Regions from separate parts of the Rossellomorea sp. ABR4_004 genome, predicted to be linked through region 2. Evidence: predicted binding sites of a transcription regulator. Region 2 holds the regulator's gene; the other holds the start of a gene.
What was found. The regulator NrdR, encoded in region 2, represses ribonucleotide reductase genes. The targets are predictions, from matches to a motif close to AACACNATATATNGTGTT.
Positions count from the first base shown of each region.

Region 1: ACXAF2_RS03685 (vitamin B12-dependent ribonucleotide reductase) is a predicted target of NrdR. The motif match lies at 2,799-2,816, and genes of this name have one in related genera.

Region 1 is NZ_JBSWVM010000001.1:670,713-675,145, forward strand. It holds gene ACXAF2_RS03680 (patatin-like phospholipase family protein) at 1-15, opposite strand, end outside; gene ACXAF2_RS03685 (vitamin B12-dependent ribonucleotide reductase) at 123-2,693, opposite strand; gene ACXAF2_RS03690 (lipoate--protein ligase family protein) at 3,045-3,881, opposite strand; gene ACXAF2_RS03695 (rhodanese-like domain-containing protein) at 4,097-4,433, shown strand, end outside.
Region 2 is NZ_JBSWVM010000001.1:1,061,202-1,065,634, reverse strand. It holds gene ACXAF2_RS05740 (glyceraldehyde-3-phosphate dehydrogenase) at 1-529, shown strand, start outside; gene speD (adenosylmethionine decarboxylase) at 1,168-1,548, shown strand; gene ACXAF2_RS05730 (cytosolic protein) at 1,680-2,060, shown strand; gene nrdR (transcriptional regulator NrdR) at 2,143-2,598, shown strand; gene ACXAF2_RS05720 (replication initiation and membrane attachment family protein) at 2,670-4,055, shown strand; gene dnaI (primosomal protein DnaI) at 4,068-4,433, shown strand, end outside.

The DNA.
Region 1 (4,433 bases), 390 kb from region 2:
ACCATCGATGTCCAAAGGCCCCACTCCTTCAATGTCTATTACTACATCTTTAATTCACAATGAAGGGTTTTAGACTAAAAAAATAGGAAGGGAACAAGTCCCCTCCTATTTTTCTTCATTTATTATAGACCGCATTTCAGCTGTGCGCCGCAGTTTGTACAAGTATTACAGCCACCCATATCTTTTACCGTCCCTTTACGGCAGACCGGACACGTATTCCCGACTTCAGAACCTATGGTCACGTCAGTTGAACGTACGTCCTGAATCGTATCAAGTAATACGATCGGCTTTTTCGAGGTAGGAATGTCTTTTTGTTCCTGTTCGTCCTCGTCATCAAAGCTGTTTTCTTCTGCCTTGAGGGTAAGAACTTGTGAATCACGGCTTCCGTCAACGTAGACGGTTCCACCTTTTGCTCCCCCTTTATAAAGTCGCTCATACACTTTCTCTACTTGCTCGACCGTATATCCACGAGGGGCATTAACCGTTTTTGAAATTGAGCTGTCGATCCAATTCTGAATCACACATTGGACATCGGCATGTGCTTGTGGCGCCAGGCTCATGGAAGAAACAAACCATTCAGGAAGATTGTCAGCATCTGCATCCGGATTTCTGTTCAAGTAATCCTCTACAATATCCGCTTTCACTTCAATGAACTTACCAAGACGTCCACTTCTGTAATATGTGAATGAGAAATAAGGTTCAAGACCAGTAGATACTCCAACCATCGTACCTGTTGAACCTGTTGGGGCAACGGTCAATAGATGAGAGTTTCGAATCCCGAACTGTTGAATGTCTTTCCGAACATCCTCAGGCATTTTCTTCATAAAACCTGTTTCTACAAACGCTTTACGTAAAGCCTTCGTTTCATCGTCGGTACTTCCTGTAAGGAATGGGAAGCTTCCCTTTTCCTTGGATAATTCAACAGATGCACGATAGGCGGTTGTTGCGATGACTTCAAATACTTCATCCACAAGTCTGTTGCCTTCTTCAGAACCATATTCTTTTTCGCAATAGATCAACAAATCTGCAAGACCCATTACCCCAAGACCTACACGGCGCTCTCCAAGTGCCTGCTTTTTGTTTTCTTCAAGGAAGTACGGAGTCGCATCGATGACATTGTCCTGCATGCGCACACCCACTTCAACGGTACGCTTCAATTTTTCAAAATCAACAGATTTCGTCTCTTTATTGGCAAACTGAGCAAGGTTGACAGCTGCCAGGTTACACACGGAATATGGAGCAAGAGGCTGTTCACCACATGGGTTCGTAGCAACTACCTTTTGACCATATGCCTTCGCATTCGTCATGTCATTCGCGTTATCAATGAAGAAGATTCCAGGTTCCGCTGAGTAAGTTGCACAAACGTTGATAAGATTCCAAAGCTCTTTTGCCTTGATCTTACGGTAAGTGCGCACTTTGTAGCCCAGCTTTTCCCACTCACGGACATCACCTACGTTGTGCCATTCTTCATTATAGTACTTCATTTGCTCTTCGTTATAAGTTTCCACATCAGGGAAGCGCAGTTCATATTCACGATCGTTTTCAACAGCTTCCATAAAGTCGCTTGTCAGGCAAACCGAGATATTCGCACCTGTCAGGAATTCTGAATTATGGACGCTGTACGTTCCGCCTGTACGAAGCTTTTCTTCTGCATTCTTAAGGATTTTCGCATCAAATCCACCGTAGCCAGGGATTTGTCTATAATTAAGGATTCCTTGATACATCGCTTCCTCTTGTTCTGTCAGAGGTGTGAATTTCAACTTATCCTGTGCTGCTTTTTTAATGGTTTCATCTTCTGTATTTTCAAGAAGATAACGTAGGATACGCGGGTTTTGCATTTTAGATATGATGAATTCGATAATATCGGGATGCCAATCTGAAAGCATGATCATTTGTGCTCCACGTCTTGATCCACCCTGCTCAACCAAATGAGTCAATTTAGCGATGTCATCCAGCCAGGAAACCGACCCGGAGGATTTACCGTTTACACCTTTAGCCAGAGTATTTCGCGGACGAAGAGTCGATCCGTTCGTTCCGACCCCTCCGCCTCGGCTCATGATTTCCATCACCTGCTTGCGGTGTTCCGAAATTCCTTCACGAGAATCCTGTACGAAAGGCATCACGTAGCAGTTAAAGTACGTTACGTCCGTTCCGGCACCAGCCCCGTAAAGTACCCGGCCAGCAGGAACAAAATGAAGGTTCACTAACTCATGATAGAATTTTTCAAACCAAACTTGTCTCTTTTCAGGAGTTTCTTCCACTTCTGCCAAGCCTGTTGCGTTACGCTTCGCAATTTGTTCATAGTAGACTTCCAGTGGCTTTTCGATTACATCGAGTGTTCGTGAGACGATACCGGTTTCCATTTCTTCCGGCTTGTCGATGGCACTTCTGTACTCTTCTTCAATCCAAACATCTGCTTTCTTCGTTTCCCAGTCGATGCTCGAAATGTACCCTAATCCTCTTGCAGGGAATTTAGGATCTTCTTTGATGGTGAGGACCACGAAATCCCCTTCAGAAAGAGTGATTTTTTCCGTGTCTTTGAAAGAATAGCGATCAATCATGACAAGACGGGATACACCTTTGTGTGTAGTATTCATATCTGGGGTTATGGGATGTACTTGAGGAAATAATCCGATATCCTGATTTAATCTTTCGATGTTTAATTTCATTGTGTTTTTCGACGCAACAGTCATAAAGACAACTCCTTCTATCTCAAATCTTTCAATTGTATGTTGATTACTTTGATGTCTAATATCAAGTAATACGATATCATAGCTCTATTAGAAAAGCAATAAATAAACACAATATATAGTGTGTTAAAAATTATTCGACACACCACATATTGTGTTTCAGGTCAATAGGTCAATTGTTTGTCAAACGGATAATAAGCCAATAAAAATAGAAAACAGGAGGAAATTATAGAAAATCATATAAACCTCCGACCATTTCTATTAATTTAGAACTTGATATAAATCCAAGCCGCGTAATAGTTGGTAAAATAGGAAAAAAGCGACAAGCATCGCTTTTTTTCTACAAAAAAATTTTTATCGCTTAAAATTCCAGTCATCTGATTCGTATCGGGTCCTGGCAAGGTCCACAACATATTGTGTTTCCTCTTCAGAAAGTTCATATGGTTCCAGGTGGATATTCAATCCTTCTTCAAAACCTTTTTTGAACGCTTCCTTCGCCATATCCATGGTGACCGTTTCAGAACTGATTTCGTTCATCGCGACTGCCTTGCTTTTAAATGCCCGCTGCATACGCTCTTTCACCCTGTCCGATGGATAATTAAACAGGCTGAACAACTTATCCTCGTCAAGATCCAATAGAATGGAACCGTGTTGAAGGATGACGCCTTTCTGCCGCGTCTGGGCACTTCCAGCCACTTTTCTGCCTTCAACGACTAACTCGTACCAGCTTGGAGCATCAAAACAAACGGCCGAACGTGGATTTTTTAATCCTTCCCTCTCTTCTGCTGTTTTCGGAACAGCAAAGTAGGCTTCGAGTCCAAGTCCTTGAAATCCTTTTAAGATCCCTTCAGAAATCACTCGATATGCTTCCGTAACCGTTTTAGGCATCTCAGGGTGTTCTTCGGAAACAATGACACTGTACGTCAATTCATGCTCATGCAGAACCCCTCTGCCTCCCGTCGGTCTTCTGACAAAGCCCAGTCCGTGCTCTTTCACTGCATCAAGATTGATTTCCTTTTCTACCTTTTGAAAGTATCCGATCGAGAGCGTCGCGGGATCCCAGCCATAAAACCTGATCGTGGGAGGAATCTTCCCCTCGCTATGCCAATCCAATAGCGCCTCATCAAGTGCCATATTATAAGAAGGGGAACAATTCCCTGAGTCAATGAATCTCCATGTTTCTTTTTTCATGCATCATACCTCATTTACGTCTTCTCTTTAATATTATTTTGTTATGTAAAACATCAACTTCATTTAAGTCCGTTACTAGTCTATCAAATCCAAAAGAAAAAACAAAGAAAAACAGATTGGAAAGTGTTTGCTGTAAAATAATAAATTTGTTTTGATTCTCAGGGCTTTCATGAATATAATAGAAGTTAGCGCATTTGTAGAAAGGAGCATGAATGATGGAAGGATTATATATTCTTTTAGTCGTACTTGGTGGAATCATTGTTTATTCACTCTTTACGTTCTTCTATCAAAAGAGAATTGTGAATACTTTGACTGAAGAAGAATTTAGAGCAGGATATCGGAAAGCTCAGTTGATAGATGTTCGTGAAGCGAATGAATTTGATAACGGTCACGTACTTGGCGCACGAAATATCCCCCTCTCTCAAATTAAAATGAGACAAAAGGAAATCCGTGCCGATCAGCCCGTTTACCTTTATTGCCAAAGCGGACTCCGCAGTGGAAGAGCAGCTCAAATGCTTCACCGCAAAGGGTACCGAGATCTTCACCAGTTGC
Region 2 (4,433 bases):
ATTTGGAATTGAAAATGGTCTTATGACGACTGTCCATGCATACACAAATGACCAAAAAAATATTGATAATCCACATAAAGATTTGAGAAGAGCGAGAGCGTGCGGTCAATCGATCATCCCGACCACGACTGGTGCAGCAAAAGCATTATCATTGGTTCTGCCTCAATTAAGCGGCAAGCTTCACGGAATGGCATTACGTGTCCCTACACCCAATGTTTCACTAGTGGACCTGGTTGTGGATGTGAAAAGAGACGTAACAGTAGAAGAAATCAACGAAGCTTTCATTACGGCTTCAGTTAGTTCTTTACACGGAGTGCTGCAATTTACAACAGAACCTTTAGTTTCAATCGACTTTAATACAAATCCTCATTCAGCGATCATCGACGGATTATCCACGATGGTCATGGGAAATCGAAAAGTGAAGGTACTGGCCTGGTACGATAATGAGTGGGGCTACTCATGCCGCGTCGTCGACCTCGCTAAATTCGTTGCATCAAAAATGAACGCAAAACAAGAAGTCAACGTTTGAAAGAACCCAAATAAAAAATAAGCTGCATCCTTAGAACGTACCTTTTATGGTGCGTTCTTTTTCTTGTGAATTTTTTAAAGGGGCTTATCGTAAAATTTGTTCCTTTTACAAGCAGGTTTAGGGGTGCTTCTTTAGTAGAAAGTTTGTTTTAGGAACAACTTTCTGCCAAAGAGCTTTTGTGTCTATCTATCAAAAAGTATAGTTAGAAATAGTGTAGTATCACAGAGTGGATTGCAGCGGAAGGCACTTGACTCCTGCGGGAAATAGAGGAAAGGTCGAGACCCCGCAGGGCAAAGCCCGAGGAGGCTCGACTTCCTCCCCGCGGAAAGCAAGTGCCTGCAGCGGAAAGGAACGGTCCCCGTTTAGAGCATAAAATTACTACATTGTTGTTTATGTCAAAAAGTGAAAAGGATATTCGTATTATCCACTTGAAAAAAGTTTGAAAAAATTTATTGCAAAAGAGTTTTAAACAAAGTATACTATTTTTCGTGAACTTCTTATTAGCAAATGAATACTGATTTAGCTACTTAAAGGGTTAGGACCTCTTCGGACTAACTTTCCCCCGTGGTAGTTAAGATTTTGCCAAAGGACACGTTCATTTTGACGAAAAAAATTATGTCAAAGGGGGAAACACGAAAATGGAAACAATGGGTCGTCATGTAATCTCAGAATTATGGGGTTGCGATTTTGAAAAATTAAACGATGTAGTAGGAATTGAAAAAACATTCGTAGATGCTGCGCTTAAATCAGGTGCAGAGGTACGTGAGGTAGCTTTCCATAAATTTGCTCCTCAAGGTGTTAGTGGAGTTGTGATCATTTCAGAATCACATCTGACTATTCACAGTTTTCCTGAACATGGTTATGCCAGTATTGATGTATATACTTGCGGTGATTTAGATCCTAACATCGCTGCTGAATATATTGCAGATGCTCTTGGTGCTGACACACGTGAAACAATTGAATTGCCACGTGGAATGGGTCCGGTACAAGTGAAGAAGTCTCAGGCTCAAGCCCTTTAATCGAAGATAACTCAGAAGAGATGCGTATCAGATGCATCTCTTTTTTTATGCGTTTGTACAGGAATTGATTTTGAATTTTCATTCCTGTGGTTTTCGTGTAAAATAAGGGTAAATAAAGGGAGGAACTTTAAATGAGCGGAATACGTACTTTTTTTAAACGGTTTCAATCAGAATGTGAGACATCTGATCAGCACGAAGATAAAGACCTGAAATCACGCTATTATAAATCCATGCATCAAGGTGCATTTAATGCAGTATTAGAGTTATTCTCTTCCTCTGAGTATGAGGTGATTTCCCAGTCTAAGGACAGAGGTGAAATTACGGTCCGTAAAAATGGTACTCCCCAATTGTTTATTGTCGCAACGATCATCACGGTAAGGCCTTTTGAAACGGCAGTCGATTTCAAGATCAGTGCAGATAAAGGGAAAATCTTTGGTACATATACGGTTTTAAAAGCACAGATTAACCATTATTATCAAAAGCTTGATAGCGAATTGACCAAAGTGAAATAACGGTAAGTCCTTTATAAGCTTGTGTAAGTCGCAGCTTTTTAATATGATGAAAGTAATAGTATGTAATAACGGAGCTGATATTATGAAGTGCCCGTCTTGCCAGCATAATGGTACACGAGTAGTGGACTCCCGTCCTGCAGATGAAGGACGTTCAATCAGAAGAAGAAGAGAATGTGAAGAATGTAATTTCCGCTTCACAACCTTCGAGAAGGTTGAGGAGCTTCCTTTAATTGTGGTGAAAAAAGAAGGGGTAAGAGAAGAGTTTAGTCGAGAGAAGATCTTGAGGGGGTTGATCAAGGCTTGTGAGAAACGCCCGGTCCCTCTTGAGAGATTAGAAAAGATCTCAACGGATATTGAAAAGGAACTCCGTAGTCAAGGTGCTTCTGAAGTAGAGTCGGTTAAGATTGGTGAGATGGTCATGGATCAACTTGCTAAAGTAGATGAAGTTGCATACGTACGCTTTGCATCTGTGTATAGACAATTCAAGGATATCAATGTATTTATAGACGAACTGAAAGAATTAATAAAAAAAGAGTAGAAGAATGAGCTGAAGATGTAATTCTTTAGCTCTTTTCTCTTTATTTTTTTGAAAGGTAGAATCCAACTATGATGAAGAAGCATTGGAATGAAATACAACCAATCGATCACTACACGGTAGGGACAAATGGGATTCTTCAGGAATACGATCGGAAAATCATCACGTTTCTGTACCAGCCTTTAATTGGTTCGGTTTGTTACAGTCTTTATATGAGTTTATGGGGAGAAGTAGAAGAAAACAGGCTATGGTCCACACATTCTACCCATTATCACCTGATGAACGTTCTGTCTGTCAACCTTCAGGAAGTATATGAAGCGAGAATGAAGCTTGAAGGGATAGGGTTGTTAAAGGCATACGAAAAAAGGGATAACGAGGATCGGAGCTTTCTTTATGAACTGCAGCCTCCTCTTACCCCGCAGGAATTCTTTCATGATGGTATGTTAAATGTGTATCTTTACCGTAAAATCGGCAGAACTCATTATTTGCGTTTAAAGAAATTCTTCACCGACGAAACGGTAGATAAACAGCAACACGTAAACATCACACGATCCTTTCAAGATGTTTTCACATCGGAACAAATTAATTTTCTCCATCACGATGCTAATATGGATTCCGAGACAAAGTCTGGTGAACAATATATGAAATATGGGAAGAATGGTGGTCTTCCACTGGATGATATCGATTTTGATTTTCAGTTACTACTTGCAGGGTTATCTGAATCAATGGTTCCAAGAAAAGCCTTTACAACTGATGTAAAGGAAACGGTTCTGAAGCTGAGCTATCTGTACGGTATTGATCCCCTTCAAATGAAAAATATCGTCTTAAGTTCCCTGGATGCAGATGATACCATTGATATAGAGCTGCTGCGCAAAACCGCACGTGATTGGTATGGGGTTCAGACAGGTGATCAACTGCCAGATTTGACGACGAGAATAGAGACCAAGTCTCCTGTGAAATCGGATAAACCCCGCACGAAAGAAGAAGAGCTCATTGAATATTTGGAAACAACGTCGCCAAAGGATGTTCTATCTGACATATCAAACGGAGGTGCTCCTTCTAAGTCAGACCTTCAGGCTGTTGAAGAAGTGCTCATGTCACAGAAATTGCCGATTGGTGTCATGAATGTCCTGGTCCAATACGTTTTGCTGAAAACGGACATGAAGCTCACAAAAGGATATATGGAAAAAATCGCGTCCCATTGGTCGAGAAAAAAGGTGACGACTGCAAGTGAAGCCATGGAATTAGCGAAAAAAGAACACAAGCAGTATCTTGAGTGGGCTGAAGGGAAAAAGGAAAATAAAACGAATAGACGAAGAAAGCCGATTCGTACGGAAAAACTCCCGGATTGGTTCCAAGAGGGTGAAACCGAGAAAGAAAATGATTCTTCCCTTGATGGATATGATTTCGAAGCAGAAAAGAAGAAACTCGAAGAAGAGCTTAAAAATTTTCGGAAGTAGGTGAACGTAGCGGTGGAGAAAATAAATAACACCTTGAAAAGGTTGGCGGCTTCTGGTTCGTTTCAACAAAGATATGAGCAAATGAAAAAAGAGATACTTGAAAACAATGATGTAAAGGATTTTATTCGCAGGAATGAAGGCCGTGTAACAGGGGAAATGGTAAATGAGAGTCTGATGAAGTTATATGAATACATCTCTCAAAGTAAAGAATGTCGATACTGTCCTTCTTTACAGGAGTGTAAAAATATGATGGAAGGGTATGACCCTCACTTGGTGATCAGAGGAAACACCATCGACATCGATTACCATCGCTGCCCTCGAAAAGTCATTCACGATGAAAGAACGAGCGCCCAGCGTTTAATCAAAAGCCTGTATGTG